DNA from 2 places in the Variovorax sp. GW821-FHT10B04 genome. Region 2 is predicted to be linked to the other one. Evidence: riboswitches for the same ligand, from Rfam matches in the RefSeq annotation. Region 2 holds a riboswitch; the other holds the start of a gene.
The links. A riboswitch is a leader RNA that binds a small molecule or an ion and turns the genes downstream of it on or off. The one in region 2 is predicted to bind glycine.
Positions count from the first base shown of each region.

Region 1: it holds a riboswitch for glycine, as region 2 does, so the genes downstream of both, AC07PZ_RS17875 (D-amino acid dehydrogenase) here and gcvT (glycine cleavage system aminomethyltransferase GcvT) in region 2, are expected to answer to the same signal.

Region 1 covers NZ_JBWKNQ010000007.1:194-8,690, reverse strand. The annotation lists gene AC07PZ_RS17895 (efflux transporter outer membrane subunit) at 1-71, opposite strand, end outside; gene AC07PZ_RS17890 (efflux RND transporter permease subunit) at 73-3,195, opposite strand; gene AC07PZ_RS17885 (efflux RND transporter periplasmic adaptor subunit) at 3,198-4,334, opposite strand; gene AC07PZ_RS17880 (TetR/AcrR family transcriptional regulator) at 4,451-5,128, shown strand; gene AC07PZ_RS17875 (D-amino acid dehydrogenase) at 5,132-6,427, opposite strand; glycine riboswitch at 6,532-6,646, opposite strand; glycine riboswitch at 6,647-6,735, opposite strand; gene AC07PZ_RS17870 (hypothetical protein) at 6,793-7,122, opposite strand; partial or broken gene bamA (outer membrane protein assembly factor BamA) at 7,194-8,497, opposite strand, start outside.
Region 2 covers NZ_JBWKNQ010000013.1:90,313-98,809, forward strand. The annotation lists gene mog (molybdopterin adenylyltransferase) at 1-560, shown strand, start outside; gene denD (D-erythronate dehydrogenase) at 653-1,672, shown strand; gene AC07PZ_RS26140 (MFS transporter) at 1,772-3,070, shown strand; glycine riboswitch at 3,114-3,204, shown strand; glycine riboswitch at 3,217-3,348, shown strand; gene gcvT (glycine cleavage system aminomethyltransferase GcvT) at 3,400-4,560, shown strand; gene gcvH (glycine cleavage system protein GcvH) at 4,606-4,980, shown strand; gene gcvP (aminomethyl-transferring glycine dehydrogenase) at 5,224-8,124, shown strand; gene AC07PZ_RS26160 (hypothetical protein) at 8,158-8,409, opposite strand.

The DNA.
Region 1 (8,497 bases), on a different contig from region 2:
GCGGGCGCCATCGTGCCGCAGGCGCCGAGCAGCGTGCTGATCGCGAGTGCGATGAGGGTGTGGGATCTCATGTCAGTTTCCTTGGGCGGCGGCTTCGGTGCGGCCGCCGAACAGCTTGCGCACCAGCACGAAGAACAGCGGCACGAAGAAGATGGCGAGCAGCGTGGCGGTGAACGTGCCGCCCACGATGCCGGTACCGATCGAAATGCGGCTGTTGGCGCCGGCGCCGCTCGACAGTGCGAGCGGCATCACGCCCGCGATGAAGGCCAGCGAGGTCATCAGGATCGGGCGCAGCCGCAGCCGCGCGCCTTCGATCGCCGAAGCCACGAGGCCGGTGCCGCGCTGGTAGGCCGCTTCCGCGAACTCGACGATCAGGATCGCGTTCTTCGCGGCCAGGCCGATGGTGGTGAGCAGCGCGACCTGGAAGTACACGTCGTTCTCCAGCCCGCGCAGCGTGGCACCGAGCACCGCGCCGATCACGCCGAGCGGGATCACCAGCAACACCGAGAACGGCACCGACCAGCTTTCATACAGCGCCGCCAGGCACAGGAAGACCACGAGGATCGAGATCGCGTAGAGCTGCAGCGTCTGCCCGCTGGCCAGGCGCTCCTGGTAGGACAGGCCGCTCCAGGCGTAGTGCGTGCCGGCCGGCAGCTGGTTGGCCAGCGTCTCCATCCGGTCCATCGCCGCACCGGAGCTCTGGCCGCTGGCGGCCGAGCCCTGGATCGCGTACGAGGCCAGGCCGTTGTAGCGCGCCAGGCTCTCGGGGCCGTAGGCCCAGTGCGTGGTCGCGAAGGAGGAGAAGGGCGTCATCGCATCGGTGCTGCCGCGCACGCGCCATTGCGCCAGGTCCTCGGGCTTCGAACGGAAAGGCGCGTCGCCCTGGATGTAGACCTTCTTGACGCGGGCGCGGTCGATGAAGTCGTTGACGTATGTGCCGGCCCAGGCCGAGCTCAGCGTGTCGTTGATGTCGGCGAGCGACAGGCCGAGCGAGAAGGCCTTGGCCTGGTCGACGTCGACCTTGAGCTGCGGCGTGTCTTCCATGCCGCCGCTGCGCACCGCGCTCAGCTGGCTGTCCTTGGCGGCCGACGTCAGCAGCGTGTTGCGCATCGTCTGCAGCTTGGCACGGTCGGTGCCGGCGTCGGCCTGCAGCTGGAACTCGAAGCCATTGGACTGGCCCAGGCCCTGGATCGCCGGCGGGTTCAGCGCGAAGATCTGCGCGTCGCGCACCTTCGACAGCGCCTGCGTGGCGCGGCCCGAGATGGTGTCGGCCCGGTTGGCCGTGCCGCTGCGCTCGCTCCAGTCCTTGAGCGCGACGAAGGCCATCCCCGCGTTCTGGCCGCTGCCGCTGAAGTTGAAGCCCGAGATGGTGAAGACGGCTTCGGTGTTGTCCTTCTCCTCGGTCAGGAAGTGCTTCTCGACCTCTTTCGCGACTTCCATCGTGCGCGCCACCGAGGCGCCGGCCGGCAGCGTGAACTGCACCATCGCCTCGCCCTGGTCCTCGGTCGGCAGGAAGCCGGTGGGCAGGCGCATGAACAGCACCGCGAGCGCCGCGATGATCACGCCGTACATCAGCATCCAGCGCAGCGGCGCCTTCAGCAGTTTCGCCACGCGGCCTTCGTAGCGGCCGAGCATCTTGTCGAAGCTGCGGTTGAACCAGCCTGCGAAGCCGCGCGCGCCGGCGTCGTGGTCGTGCGGCTTGAGCAGCGTGGCGCAGAGCGCCGGCGTCAAGGTCAGCGCGACCACCACCGACAGCACCATCGACGCGACGATCGTGATCGAGAACTGCCGGTAGATGACGCCGGTCGAGCCGCTGAAGAAGGCCATCGGCAGGAACACCGCCGACAGCACGGTCGCGATGCCCACCAGTGCGCCGGTGATCTCGCCCATCGACTTGATGGTCGCCTCGCGCGCCGACAGGTGCTCCTCGCGCATCAGCCGCTCGACGTTCTCGACCACCACGATGGCGTCGTCCACCAGCAGGCCGATCGACAGCACCATGCCGAACATCGTCAGCGTGTTGATCGAATAGCCGAACACCGACAGCACGCCGAAGGTGCCGAGCAGCACCACCGGCACCGCGATCGCCGGGATCAGCGTGGCGCGCCAGTTCTGCAGGAAGACGAACATCACGACCACCACCAGCGCGATCGCCTCGAACAGCGTCTTCACCACTTCCTCGATCGAGATGCTGATGAACTTGGTGCTGTCCTTCGGGTAGGCGACCTGGTAGCCGTCGGGCATGCCGTGCTGCAACTGCTGGACCATGGTGCGCACGCGCGTCGCGGTTGACAGCGCATTGGCGCCGGGTGCGAGCTGCACCGCGAGCCCCGAGGCCGGATGGCCGTTCAGGCGCGTCACGTTGTCGTAGCTTTCGCTGCCGAGTTCGACCCGTGCCACGTCGCCCAGCTTGACCACCGCGCCGGTGGTGTCGTGCTTCACGACGATGGCGCGGAACTGGTCGGGCGTCTGCAGCTTGGACTGCGCGGTGACGGTCGCGTTGAGCTGCTGGTTGGCGGCGGCCGGGATCGCGCCGATCTTGCCGGCCGACACCTGCGTGTTCTGCGCCTCGATGGCCGACTGCACGTCGGACGGCATCAGGCTGTAGGCCGCGAGCTTGGTCGGGTCGAGCCAGATCCGCATAGCGTACTGCGCGCCGAACACCTGCACGCCGCCCACGCCGTCGACACGCGCGATCGGGTCCTGCAGGTTGCTCACCAGGTAGTCGGCGATGTCGGTGGCGCTGGCCTTGTCCTTCTGGTCGTAGAGCGCGACGATCATCAGGAAGTCGGTCTGCGACTTGGTGACGGTGACGCCGAGCTGCTGCACGGCGGTCGGCAGCCGCGTGAGCGCCTGCTGCACCTTGTTCTGCACCTGCACCTGCGCCGTGTCGGGGTTGGTGCCCTGTTTGAAGGTGACGTTGATGGACGCCGTGCCGGCCGAGCTGCTGGTCGATGCGAAGTACAGCAGCCCGTCCAGGCCCGTGAGCTGCTGTTCCAGGATCTGCGTGATGCTGTTCTCGACGGTTTCCGCCGAGGCGCCGGTGTAGGTAGCCTGGATGCGGATCGTCGGCGGTGCGACGTCCGGGTACTGGGAGACCGGCAGCGTGGTGATCGACAGTGCGCCGGCCAGCATGATGACGATCGCGATGACCCACGCGAAGATGGGCCGCTTGACGAAGAACTGGGCGAGCATGCTCAGCGCTCCGCAGTCTTCGGCGTGGCCTGCAGGTCGACGTCGACGGCCTTCACCGTGTCGCCGGCCTTCACCTTGTTCAGGCCCTGCACCACCAGCCGGTCGCCCGCGGCCAGGCCGCTGGAGATCAGCCACTTGTCGTCGATCGCGCGCTGCGTCGTGACGGTGCGGCTCTCGAGCTTGTTGTCGGCGGTCAGCACCAGTGCGGTGGCGTCGCCCTTCGGGTCGCGCGTGACGCCCTGCTGCGGCGCGAGCACGGCGGCGGGGTCGATCGCCTCGTCGAGTACCGCACGCACGAACATGCCGGGCAGCAGCGTGCCGTCCGGGTTCGGGAACTCGGCGCGCAGCGTCACCGAGCCGGTGGCCTCGTCGACCGCGATCTCGGTGAACTTCAGCTTGCCCTTGCGGGCGTATTCGGAGCCGTCCTCCAGGAGGAGCTTGGCGTCGGTGCTGCCGGCGCGCATACCGTCCTTGGCCAGCGTGCGGCGCAACTGCAGCAGCGCGGCGCTCGACTGCGTGAGATCGACGTACATCGGATCGAGCGTGCGGATGGTGGCGAGCGCCGTGGTCTGGGCGGCCGTGACCAGCGCGCCCGGCGTGACGCTCGACTTGCCGATGCGTCCGGAGATCGGAGCGCGGATCTGGGTGTAGTCGAGGTTGATGCGCGCGCTGGCGAGGGACGCCTTCTGCTGCGCGACGGCGGCCAGTGCCTGCTGGTAGGCGGTGGCGGCGTCATCGGCGTCCTGCTTCGACACGCCCTCGATCTTCAGCAGGTCCTTGTAGCGTTCATCCTTCAGGCGCGCGGCGGAAACGGCGGCCTCGGCATTGACCAGCGTGGCCTTGGCCTGATCGAAGGTCGCCTGGTAGCTGGCGGGGTCGATCTGGTAGAGCACCTGGCCGGCCTTGACGTTGCTGCCTTCTTCGAACAGCCGCGCCTTGATGATGCCCGCGACCTGCGGGCGTACCTCGGACGACAGTGCCGACGACGTCCGCCCCGAGAGCTCGGTCTTCAGCGCGACCGGTTCGGTCTTCAGCGTGACGACGCCGACTTCCACCGGTCCGGGTGCCGCGGCGGGCGGTTTCTGGGTGCAGGCGCCGATCAGCAGCGACATGGCGAGCAGGACGGGTAAGGTTTTCATGGAGATGCCGTCGGAAGAATCCGGTCCGAATTGAGTGTGAACGTTCATTCTCAAATATAGTCGATACCCTCACGTGTCCGCCAAGTAAAGAAATTGTGAAAACCGAAAAAGCTTCGATGTCCACACGGCCCGCCAAGCCGTTGCGCGATGAGATCCGACGCGACGAGATCGTGGCCGCCGCGCGCGCCTGCGTGGTCCGCCATGGTTTCCACGCGGCCAGCATGCAGCAGATCGCCCAGGAAGCACGGATGAGCGTCGGCCAGATCTACCGCTATTTCGCCAGCAAGGAAGCGATCGTCCATGCGATCGTGGAGCGGATCGTGTCGCAGCGCATCGCCTGGATCGCCAGCACCGGCCGGCAGATGGACCTGCCGCAGGTGCTGGCCTCGCGGATGTTCGACGAGTCGCCGTCGGAGGCGGATGACCGCGTGCTGCTGCTCGAGGTCACGGCAGAGGCGGCGCGCAGCCCCACGGTGGCGGCGATGGTGCGCGCCGCCGACCGCCGGCTGCATGCCCAGGCGCTCGCCACCGTGCGGCTCGACCATCCGTCGCTGACCGAGACCGAAGCCGCTGCGCGCGTCGAGTTCATGGCGGTGCTGGCCGAAGGCACGGCTTTCCGCCGCGTGACCGACCAGCCGGCCAATCCGGAGGTTCTGGCGGCGCTCTACCGCGAGGTGATCGAGCGGCTGCTTCCCGGTGCCCAGGCACCCGAAGCGCGCGAATCGGAATCGGCCGAATCCGCACCGCCCGCCGCGGCGACCGGTGCGGGCGCCAGGCGCAAGCCCAGGCGCTGAACCTCAGGCGGCGCGAAGCGCGAGAGGCCGGCCATCGCGCGCCGGCAGGCCGGTGAATGCGAAGTCGACGTCCGGCATCTGGCCGCTCACGATGTCCGCGATCGCGCGGCCCGAACCCGCCGAGTGTGTCCAGCCGAGCGTGCCGTGCCCGGTGTTCAGGTACAGGTTGTCGATGCGCGAACGGCCGATGTAGGGCACGTTCGACGGCGTCGCGGGACGCAGGCCGGTCCAGTACTGCGCATCGCGGCCATCGGTCATTTCGGGGAACAGTTCGCGCACGCGTCGCACGATGGCTTCGCAGCGCACCACGTTCAGGTGGGTGTCGTAGCCGTTCAGCTCGGCCGTGCCGGCGATGCGCAGCCGGTCGCCCAGCCGGGAGAACACCAGTTTGTATTCGTCGTCCGTGAGGGACACGCCGAAAGACTTGGACGGGTCGAGCACGGGCAGCGTCACCGAATAGCCCTTGGCCGGATAGATGTTCAGCGAGATGCCCAGCTGCCGCGCGAAGCCGGCACTGAATGAACCCATGCACAGCACGAAGCGGTCGGCCGAGAGGTCGCGCACCACGCCGTCGCGGTCCGCCACGCGCACCGCCTGCAGCGTGTCGCCGCGGCGGTCGATGCCGAGGATGCGCGTGTCGTAGAGAAACTCCACGCCGGCGCCCGCGCAGCGTCGCGCGAGTTCCTGGGTGAAGCGATGCGCATCGCCGGATTCGTCGCTCGGCGTCATGCTGCCGCCGACGATGCGGTCGCGGCATTGCGCGAGCGCGGGTTCGATCTGCACGCATTCCTCGGGGGTCTTCATGTCGAGCTCGCAGCCGTACTCGCGCATCACGCGCGCCGGCGCCTGCGCCGCATCGAATTCGGCCTGGCTCGTGTAGAAGTGCAGGATGCCCTGCGTGCGCTGGTCGTACTGCAGGCCGGTGTCGGCGCGGAGCTGCTGCAGCGTGGCCCGGCTGTAGAGGCCGAGGTTCACGATCTGGCGGATGTTGTGGCGGGTGCGTGCGGGCGTGCATTCGCGCAGGAAGCCCAGGCCCCAGAGCCATTGGCGCACGTCCGGCCGCAGGCGGAACAGCAGCGGCGAATCTTCCTTGCCGAGCCACTTCAGCACCTTGAGCGGAGCGCCCGGATTGGCCCAGGGTTCGGCGTGCGACACCGAGATCTGTCCGCCGTTGGCGAAGCTGGTTTCAAGGCCGGCCGCGGGCTGGCGGTCGATGACGGTGACGTCGTGGCCGGCCTGGCGCAGGAACCAGGCGGAAGTGATGCCGGTCACGCCGGCGCCGAGAACGATGATTTTCATGAGGACCTCTGGAGGCTGTCGTACGAGCGAACGAGAGGTCAGGGTCCGTCGCCGCGACTGACTGCGGGCGTGCGGGCACGAGACGATGGGCCATGCCCTCTCGCGCCGCTCCCGCTGTCCTTGGTACCTGAGAGATTCAGGCGCGCCTTGCGACGCGCCCTTGCTCCTTCGGTGGAAGCCGCGCCGGTGGGGCGGGCTTCACTCTCCAGTGTCGGCTGTGAATCGGAACCAGTATCGGGCCTGAGCGTGTATGGGAGGTTGCGCCTTCGGCGGCATGCGCGGGGCATGCACTCTCCTGGATCCGGCGGCGAGTTTAGCGAGGCGGGCATGGCGCGGTCAACCCGGTGTCCTCTGTGCCGAGAGGCCTACCAGTGCCGCGGGCCGGGTCCGGGGCCGCCATGGTGCCCGCCGATGCCGAACAGAAGGCCGACGCCGACGGCAGTCAGCACCGTTGCCACGGGATCGATGTAGTACGCGGGTGCCTGCACGTAGGCCACGGGCGCGGCGTACACGGGCGCCGGGTATGCCACGGCATACGCCGGCGCGCCTGCGGCCACCACCACGCCGGGCTCCGGCACCACATAGGTCGGGGCCGTGCCGGCTGGCGCGGCGGTCTGGGCCTGCGCCGCCACCGTGCCCGCGGCCAGGGCGAGTGCCAGGACTGCGGCTGTCGATCTGCGGAAAGAAAATGTCATGTCGAACTCCTTGAGAGACGAAAGTGAGGATCACCGTCGATCCGGGAGGATTTACGGAGAAAGTGTGTCCGTCAGAACGCCGTGCCGATCTGGAACTGGAAGCGCTGCGTGCGGTCCGCCACGATGCCGTTGGCGTCGTCCGCGCGCTGGTACTTGATCGGGATCGCATAGGCCAGCCGCAGCGGACCGAGCGGCGAGATCCAGCTGATGCCCAGGCCGACCGAAGCGCGCAGCGCCTGCTGCGCCTTCCATTGCGCGTCGGTCATGGACGCGGTGCGCGACGCGAACACGTTGCCCACGTCGAAGAAGCTGTAGAGCCGCAGCGTGCGGTCGTTGCCGGCGCCGGGGAACGGCGTGCTCAGCTCCATGTTGAAGATCGCCTTCTTGGTGCCGCCGAGCGCGCCGTCGGTCACGGTGTCCAGCGGGCCGAGCGAGTTCTGTTCGAAGCCGCGGATCGAGCCCAGGCCGCCCGCATAGAAGTTCTTGAAGATCGGGTAGGTCGTGTCGCCCAGCGCGCGGCCATAGCCCAGCACGCCGTTGAGCGCCAGCGTGTACTGCTTGCTCAGCGGGAAGTACTGCTGGTATTGGTAGTTGGACTTGAGGTAGCGGACGTCGTTGCCCACGCCCAGCTCGAAGTTCGCACTCTGCAGGCGGCCGCGCGTGGGCGTCAGCGCGCTGTCGCGGTCGTCGCGCGACCAGCCGACCGTGAACGGAACGCTGGTGATGCCGTCGCGCGCGCAGACCACGCTCGGCACGGTGCCGGTGCACTGGAAGTAGTCGAGATAGGCCTGCGGCGTGGCCGTATAGACCGAGACGCCGTCCACCGTCGTGTACTCGCCGTTGGTTCCGGGCTTGAAGGTCGTACGTTCCAGGCCGACGCCGAAGTACACCGTGTCCAGTTCGCTGAAGGGCACGCCGAACTTGACCGATGCACCCTCGGTCGTGAGCTTGTAGTTGCCGTCCGCTTCGTAGTACGGCCGGGTGACCGAATGGAAGACGTTGATCGTCCGCGAGATGCCGCCGGTGGTGAAGTACGGGTCGGTGGCCGTCATCGACACGGTCTGGTAGTACTTGCTCGTGTTGACCTGCAGGCCCAGGTAGTTGCCCGTGCCGAAGATGTTTTCCTGGGTGATGCCGAAGGTCAGCGAGATCTTGTCGGTGCTGGAGTAGCCCGCGCCGATCTGCAGCGTCCCGGTCGGCTTCTCCTTGACGTCGATCATCAGGTCGACCTGGTCGGGCGAGCCCGCCACCTCCTGCGTCTCCACGTTCACGTCCGTGAAGAAACCCAGCCGGTCCACCCGGTCGCGCGACAGCTTGATCTTGTCGCCGTCGTACCAGCTCGCCTCGTACTGACGGAATTCCCGGCGGATCACTT
Region 2 (8,497 bases):
TCGTCTCGGTCAGCGACCGGGCCTCCACCGGCGTCTACGAGGACAAGGGCCTGCCGGCTCTCAAGGACTGGCTCACGCGCGCATTGCGCAATCCGATCGACTTCGAAGCCCGGCTGATTCCCGACGAGCAGGCCGGCATCAGCGCGACCCTGGTCGAACTGGTCGATGCCGGCTGTTCGCTGGTGCTGACCACCGGCGGCACCGGCCCCGCGCTGCGCGACGTCACGCCCGAGGCGACGCTCGCCGTGGCGCACAAGGAGATGCCGGGCTTCGGCGAGCAGATGCGGCAGATCAGCCTGCGCTTCGTGCCGACCGCGATCCTGTCGCGCCAGGTGGCGGTGATCCGCGACCGGAGCCTGATCCTGAACCTGCCCGGCCAGCCGAAGGCGATCGCCGAAACGCTCGAAGGGCTGAAGAACGCCGACGGCTCGCAGGCCGTGCCCGGCATCTTCGCCGCGGTGCCCTATTGCATCGACCTGATCGGCGGCCCGTACCTCGAAACGGACGACGCCGTCTGCAAGGCCTTTCGGCCCAAGTCCGCGCTGCGCCCGGCGCGCTGAAACGCCGCACGCGCACCCGAGAAAACCCGGTGCCGCGAGGCGCTGCCTGCGCCGGACGTGCGCATTAGACTGCTCCGAAAAACGGAGACCTCATGCACATCGTCATCACCGGCGGCGCCGGATTCCTGGGTGCACGCCTTGCGCGCACGCTGCTCGCGCGCCGCACGCTCTCTTTGGCCGGCGCCGCGCCGGCGCCCATCACCCGGATCACGCTGGTCGACCGCGCAGCAGCGCCGGCCGACCTGGCCGCGGATGCGCGCGTCGCGCAGGTCGTCGGCGACCTGAACGAGCTGCTGGCCGGCGCACCGCAGCGCGTGCTGCCGTCTGACGCTTCGGCGGTGTTCCACCTGGCGGCCGCGGTCAGCGGTGAATGCGAGGCCGACTTCGACCTCGGCATGCGCAGCAACTTCGCAGCCACCCACGCGCTGCTGGAGGTCTGCCGGCAATCGGGCCGCGCGCCCGTACTGGTGTTCTCCAGCTCGCTCGCGGTCTTCGGCAGTTCGCCCGAGCTGCCGCTGCCCGACGTCATCCAGGACCAGACGCTGCCCACGCCGCTGAGCAGCTACGGCATCCAGAAGGTGATCGGCGAGCAACTGGTGGCCGACTACACGCGCAAGGGTTTCATCCACGGCCGCAGCGTGCGGCTGATGACGGTCAGCGTGCGCCCCGGCAAGCCCAATGGCGCGGCCTCGGGCTTCTTCAGCGGCATGTTCCGCGAGCCGCTGGCCGGGCTCCGTGCGCCCTGCCCGGTGCCCGACGCCACACCGGTGGCGATCGCCTCGCCCGCACGCACGATCGAAGGCCTCATCCGAGCAGCCGAGGCGAGCGACGCCGACTGGGGGCCGCGCATCGCCGTCAACCTGCCGTCGCTCCCGACCACGGTCGGCGAGATGGCGGCCGCGCTCGGCCGGGTGGCCGGTCCGGCGGCCCAGGCCTTGCTGGACCGCACGCCGGACCCGGCGATCGCCCGCATCGTGAAGACCTGGCCCGGCCGCTTTGAATGGACCCGTGCCCGCGCACTGGGCCTTGCCGCCGACGACAGCGTCGACGAGATCATTCGGGATTACGTCCGTGAAAATCCCGACGCGGCGAAGGGACTTCCGGCTGCATAGTCGAGATGCTGTGGCAAGCACGCAGCAACCATCGCATCCGCGACGGAACACCCGGAGCCTCGCTCCGGCCAGCCATGCATAACCACACTTAGAGACAGCATGAACTCCATCGAGCAGAGAACCATTTCGAAGATCAGTTGGCGGCTGCTGCCGCTGCTGATGGTCAGTTATTTCGTCGCCTACCTGGATCGCGTGAATCTCGGTTTCGCGGGCGCGGCGATGTCCAAGGACCTGGGCTTCACCGGCGCGATCTTCGGCAGCGCCGCCGGCATCTTCTTCATCGCGTACTTCCTGTTCGAAGTGCCGAGCAACCTGGCGCTGGAACGCTTCGGCGCACGCCGCTGGATCGCGCGGATCATGTTCAGCTGGGGTGTCATTTCCGCGGCGCAGGCCTGGGTCGGCAGCGCCACCAGCTTCAACGTCGTGCGCTTCCTGCTCGGCATTGCCGAGGCCGGCTTCTTTCCCGGCGTGATCTTCTACATCACGCTGTGGTTCCCGGCGGCCTACCGCGCCCGCATCGTGGGCTGGTTCATGTTCGCCATTCCGATCTCGACGGTGATCGGCTCGCCGATTTCGGGCTACATCCTCAACATGGACGGCGTCGGCGGCATGCACGGCTGGCAATGGCTGTTCATCCTGGAAGCCATCCCCGCGGTGATCCTGACCTTCTTCGTGCTGCTGTACCTGCCCGACGGCCCCAAGGAAGCCAAGTGGCTGACCAACGAGGAACGCGACTGGCTGCAGACCACGCTGGACGCAGAGCGCCGCAACCGCGAGTCGATCCATCGCATTTCGTGGAAGCAGTCGCTGCTCAACTGGCGCGTGATCGGCCTCGGATTCGTCTACATGGGCATCACGGTGCCGCTCTACGGACTGGGCTTCTTCCTGCCCCAGATCATCAAGGGCTTCGGCGGCCTGGGCAACGTCGAGATCGGCTTCATCAACGCCTTCCCGTACCTCATCGGCGCCATCGCCATGATCTATTGGACGCGCTGGTCGGACGCCCGCAAGGAGCGCAAGTGGTTCGTGCTCGTACCGCTCGCCTGCATCTTCGTGGGCCTGGTCGCGGCATCGCAGATCAGCGCACCGGTGCCCAAGATGGCGGCGGTCACGCTGGCAGCCCTGGGCATCTTCACCGCGCTGCCCACGTTCTGGACGCTGCCGACCGCCCTTCTGAGCGGCACCGCCGCCGCCGCCGGCATCGCGTGGATCAACTCGATCGGCAACCTCGGCGGCTACATCGGCCCGACGATCTTCGGCACGCTGCGCGACAAGATGGGCAACGACATCTACGCCGTGCTGTTCCTGGCGCTGCTGTCGGTCGTGGCCTTTGCGCTGGTGCTGCTCATCGGGCACGACAAGCGCGCCGAGGAAGTGCCGCAGCCCGCGCACGCCTGACAAAGTCGGCGATTCGCGCTGACCCGCCGAGGATTCCACTACACTCGACGGGTCAGGAGAGAGCCCCGCCACGCGGGGCCGCCGAAGGCGCAGGAACCATCCGAACGCTCAGGCAAAAGGACTGACGAGGCGCCCGTTCACACGGGCGTTTCCTTGCTGGAGAGAGATGTCCACGTCGCGCGATCCGCACGAGATTCGCACGATGGAGGCCATCCACCGAAGGAGCAAACCCCGATCGTGGGGCGAATCTCTCAGGTAGAGCGGACAGCAGGGGTGGCCCATGATTTGCGTCATGGAATGAAACTGCCCCTTTGCTCCTGGAGTGCGCCTTGGCCGCTGCATCCGCCGATCTGCTCAAGACACCTCTTCACGACCTGCACGTCGAACTCGGCGCGCGCATGGTCCCCTTTGCCGGCTATTCGATGCCGGTGCAGTACCCCGCCGGCCTGATGGCCGAGCACAAGCACACCCGCACGGCCGCAGGCCTGTTCGACATCTCCCACATGGGCCAGCTGCGGCTGGTCGGCCCCGACGCCGCAGCGGCCTTCGAGAGCCTGATGCCGGTCGACGTGATCGGCCTGGCGCCGGGCAAGCAGCGCTACGGACTGCTGCTGAACGACGCCGGCGGCATCCTCGACGACCTGATGTTCTTCAACGAAGGCGGCGATTCGCTCTTCGTGATCGTCAACGGCGCGTGCAAGGTGGCCGACATCGCGCACCTGCAGGCACGGATCGGCGCGCGCTGCAGCGTGCAGCCGATGCCCGATCACGCCCTGCTCGCACTGCAGGGGCCGCAGGCCGCCGCCGTGCTGGCGCGCCTCTCGCCGGGCATCGAGCGCTTCGTCTTCATGACCGGCGGTGCGGTGCGGATCGGCGGCATCGCCGCCTTCGCCACCCGCAGCGGCTACACCGGCGAGGACGGCTTCGAGATCTCCGTCGCCGCGGCCGATGCCGACGCACTCGCGCGCCTGCTGCTCGCGCAGCCGGAGGTGCAGCCGATCGGCCTGGGCGCGCGCAACTCGCTGCGACTCGAAGCCGGCCTGTGCCTGTACGGCAACGACATCGACGAAGGCACGACGCCGGTCGAGGCCTCGCTCAACTGGGCGATCCAGAAAGTGCGCCGCAGCGGCGGCGCGCGCGAAGGGGGCTTCCCCGGTGCCGGGAAGATCCTCGCGCAGCTCACCGCATCGGCAGGCACCGCCGGCCATCTCGACCATGACACGCTGACGCGCCGCCGGGTCGGCCTGGTCGCGCTGGAACGCATTCCGGTGCGCGACGGCACGCCGCTCGAGTCGTTCGAGGGTCAGCCGATCGGGCAGGTCACGAGCGGCCTGCTCGGCCCGAGCGTGGACCGGCCGATCGCCATGGGCTACGTGGCCACCGCGTTCGCCGAACCCGGCACGCGCCTGCAGGCCATCGTGCGCGGCAAGCCGGTGCCGATGGAAGTCTGCACGCTGCCCTTCCTGCCCGCCCGATACTTCCGGGGCTGAGCACTTTCGCCAGATCTAACCTCACACGCTTTCAAGGAGCACCCCATGACCATCAAGTACACCAAGGACCACGAATGGGTCCAGAGCGAAGGCGATGCGCCGCTCACCGTCGGCATCACCGTGCATGCGCAGGACGCGCTGGGTGACGTCGTGTTCGTCGACCTGCCCGAGATCGGCGCGAGCTTCGCCCAGGGCGAAGTGGCCGGCGTCGTCGAATCGGTGAAGGCCGCGGCCGACGTGTACATGCCGATCTCCGGTGAGATCACCGAGGTCAACGAGGCGCTGCGCGCCGACCCGTCGCTGGCCAACAGCGACCCGAACGGCGCCGGCTGGTTCTTCAAGGTGAAACCGTCGGACCCGGCGCAGTTCGACGCGCTTCTCGAAGCCGCCGACTACGACAAGTTCGCTGCTGAATCGTGAGCCTCCCGGCTTGCCACTTCGTGTGCTTCGCCACCTCCCGAGGAGGGGGCTCGGCCGCCTTGGGGCGGCCCGGCGGCGGCCGAATCTTGAGCCTCCCGGCTTGCCACTTCGTGTGCTTCGCCACCTCCCGAGGAGGGGGCTCGGCCGCCTTGGGGCGGCCCGGCGGCGGCCGAATCTCCTGAGCCGACGCCGCGTCTTATCAGCCACACCCTTTTTTTGTTCCGTACCCTGATCACCCGCGCCATGCCGACATCCTTCCCTTCCCTCCATGACCTCGAGAACGCCGAGGAATTCCTGGCCCGCCACATCGGCATCGATGCGGCGGACGAGGCGCGGATGCTGCCGGTGATCGGTGCGGCGACGCGGGCCGAGCTGATCGACGGCATCGTGCCCGCGGCCATCCGCCGCACGGCGCCGATGCAGTTGCCGGCACCGGTCACCGAAGCGGCCGCGCTGGCCGAGCTCAAGGCGATCGCGGCGAAGAACAAGGTGCTGAAGAGCTTCATCGGCCAGGGCTACTACGGCACGCACACGCCAGGCGTGATCCTGCGCAACGTGCTCGAGAACCCGGCCTGGTACACGGCCTACACGCCCTACCAAGCCGAGATCTCGCAGGGCCGCATGGAGGCGCTGGTCAACTTCCAGACCATGGTCGTCGACCTGACCGGCATGGCCATCGCCAATGCCTCGATGCTCGACGAAGCCACGGCCGCGGCCGAGGCCATGACGCTCGCCAAGCGCAGCGTCAAGTCGAAGAGCAACACCTTCGTGGTCGCGGGCGACTGCCATCCGCAGACCATCGAAGTGATCCGCACGCGCGCGGCGCCGCTCGGCATCGCTGTGGTCGTCGCCGACTCGGCGCCCGCGTGGGAAGCGGCCCTGGCCGGTGACTGCTTCGCGGCGCTGATGCAGTACCCCGCCTCCAGCGGCTGGGTCCAGGACTGGAGCGCCGACGTGAAGCGCCTGCACGACAAGCAGGCCGCTGCGATCTTCGCGACCGACCTGCTCGCGCTCACGCTGCTGGTGCCGCCCGGCGAATGGGGCGCCGACATCGTCGTCGGCAGCACGCAGCGCTTCGGCATGCCGATGGGTTGCGGCGGCCCGCACGCGGCCTTCCTGGCCTGCCGCGACGAATTCAAGCGCTCGATGCCCGGCCGCCTGGTCGGCGTGAGCGTCGACGTGCACGGCCATCCGGCCTACCGGCTCGCGCTGCAGACGCGCGAGCAGCACATCCGCCGCGAGAAGGCGACGTCCAACATCTGCACGGCGCAGGTGCTGCCGGCGGTCATCGCGAGCCTGTACGCGGTCTATCACGGGCCGCAGGGGCTGACCCGCATTGCACGCCGGGTCGCGTCGTACACGGCGATCCTGGCCGCGGGCCTGGCCCAGCTCGGCTACACACGCACCCACCACGGCAGCGCCTTCGACACGATCTGCCTGAAGACCGACGCCGAGACGCAGCCGCTGATCGCCCGCGCGCTCGAAGCCGGCATGAACCTGCGCGCCGCCTGGAACGACTACCTCGTGATCTCGCTCGACGAGACGACCACCCGCGACGACGTCGCGCAACTCTGGGCGGTCTTCGCACGCGAAGGCAGTGCGCTGCCTGCGTTCGACGCCTTCGAGGCCGGCGTCGAGCCGCTGATCCCGGCCGCGCTGCGCCGCACCAGCGCCTTCCTCACGCATCCGGTGTTCAACACGCACCACAGCGAAACGGCGATGCTGCGCTACATCCGTTCGCTGTCCGACAAGGACCTCGCGCTCGACCGCAGCATGATCCCGCTGGGCAGCTGCACGATGAAGCTCAACGCGACCAGCGAGATGATCCCGATCACCTGGCCCGAGTTCGCGCAGGTGCATCCCTTTGCGCCGGCCGACCAGTTGCAGGGCTATGCCGAGCTCGACCAGCAGCTGCGCGACTGGCTCTGCCAGGCGACCGGCTATGCCGGCATCAGCCTGCAGCCCAACGCGGGCTCGCAGGGCGAATACGCCGGCCTGCTCGCGATCAAGGCCTTCCACGAGGCCAAGGGCCAGGGCCACCGCAACGTCTGCCTGATTCCGTCGTCGGCCCATGGCACCAACCCGGCGAGCGCGCAGATGGCCGGCATGCAGGTGGTGGTCACCGCCTGCGACACGCAGGGCAACGTCGACATCGACGACCTGAAGCGCGCCTGCGAGAAGCACGGCGACAAGCTCGCCGCGGTGATGATCACCTACCCGAGCACGCACGGCGTGTTCGAGACCCGCGTGAAGGAACTCTGCGAGATCGTGCATGCACACGGCGGTCGGGTGTACGTCGACGGCGCCAACATGAACGCGCTGGTCGGCATCGCCGCACCCGGCCAGTTCGGCGGCGACGTGAGCCATCTGAACCTGCACAAGACCTTCTGCATCCCACACGGCGGCGGCGGCCCGGGCGTCGGCCCGGTCTGCGTGGTGGAAGACCTCGTGCCCTACCTGCCCGGCCACGCGACCGGCGGCATCGCGTCGCCCGTGGGGGCCGTGTCGGCCGCGCCGCTGGGCAATGCCGCGGTGCTGCCGATCAGCTGGATGTACTGCCGGATGATGGGCTCGGTCGGGCTGCAGGCGGCCACCGAGACCGCGATCCTCAGCGCCAACTACATCAGCGCCCGGCTGCGCGACCACTACCCGACGCTGTATGCCAGCGCCAACGGCCACGTCGCGCACGAATGCATCCTGGACCTGCGTCCGTTGAAGGAAACCAGCGGCGTCACGGCCGAGGACGTCGCCAAGCGCCTGATCGACTACGGCTTCCATGCGCCGACGCTGAGCTTCCCGGTGCCCGGCACGCTGATGGTCGAGCCGACCGAGAGCGAGCCGCTGGTCGAACTCGACCGCTTCATCGACGCGATGATCGCGATCCGCGGCGAGATCCGGCGCGTCGAGGAAGGCGTCTGGCCGAAGGACGACAACCCGCTCAAGCATGCGCCGCACACGGCGGCCAGCCTGCTGTCGAGCGATTGGTCGCGGCCCTATGCGCGCGAACTGGGCGCGTTCCCGCTGGCCAGCCTGCGTCATGCGAAGTACTGGTCGCCGGTCGGCCGCGTGGACAACGTGTACGGCGACCGCAACCTGTTCTGCAGTTGCCTGCCGATCGGCGACTACACGGACGAAGCGGCCTGAACATGCGGACCCCGGCGCTGAGCGCCGGAGGCGTCAGACCCGGCGGCCAGTGACCGCCTGCACCACGCGCGCCACGCCGCCCGTGCCGCTCGCCGCTCGGCCGATGAAGGCGCTGCCGGCCATGCCCGCCAGCGTGCGGCCCAGCACACTGCGGTTGCGGTTGGCGGCGATCAGCAGCAGCACGCCGATGCCGAGCACGATCAGGTGCTCGCCCGGAAAGTCGGAGCGGTCCTGATCCAGGGCGCGCAGCTTGTCGACGATCGAGTCGGTCTTCGTGGTTTCCATGGCAGTGGATCTCCCGGTCCAAAAGCTCAGGGATACCGGGGCCTGCGCGCGGCCGATGTAGGCCACGGCCAATCGCGGGCAACGGAAT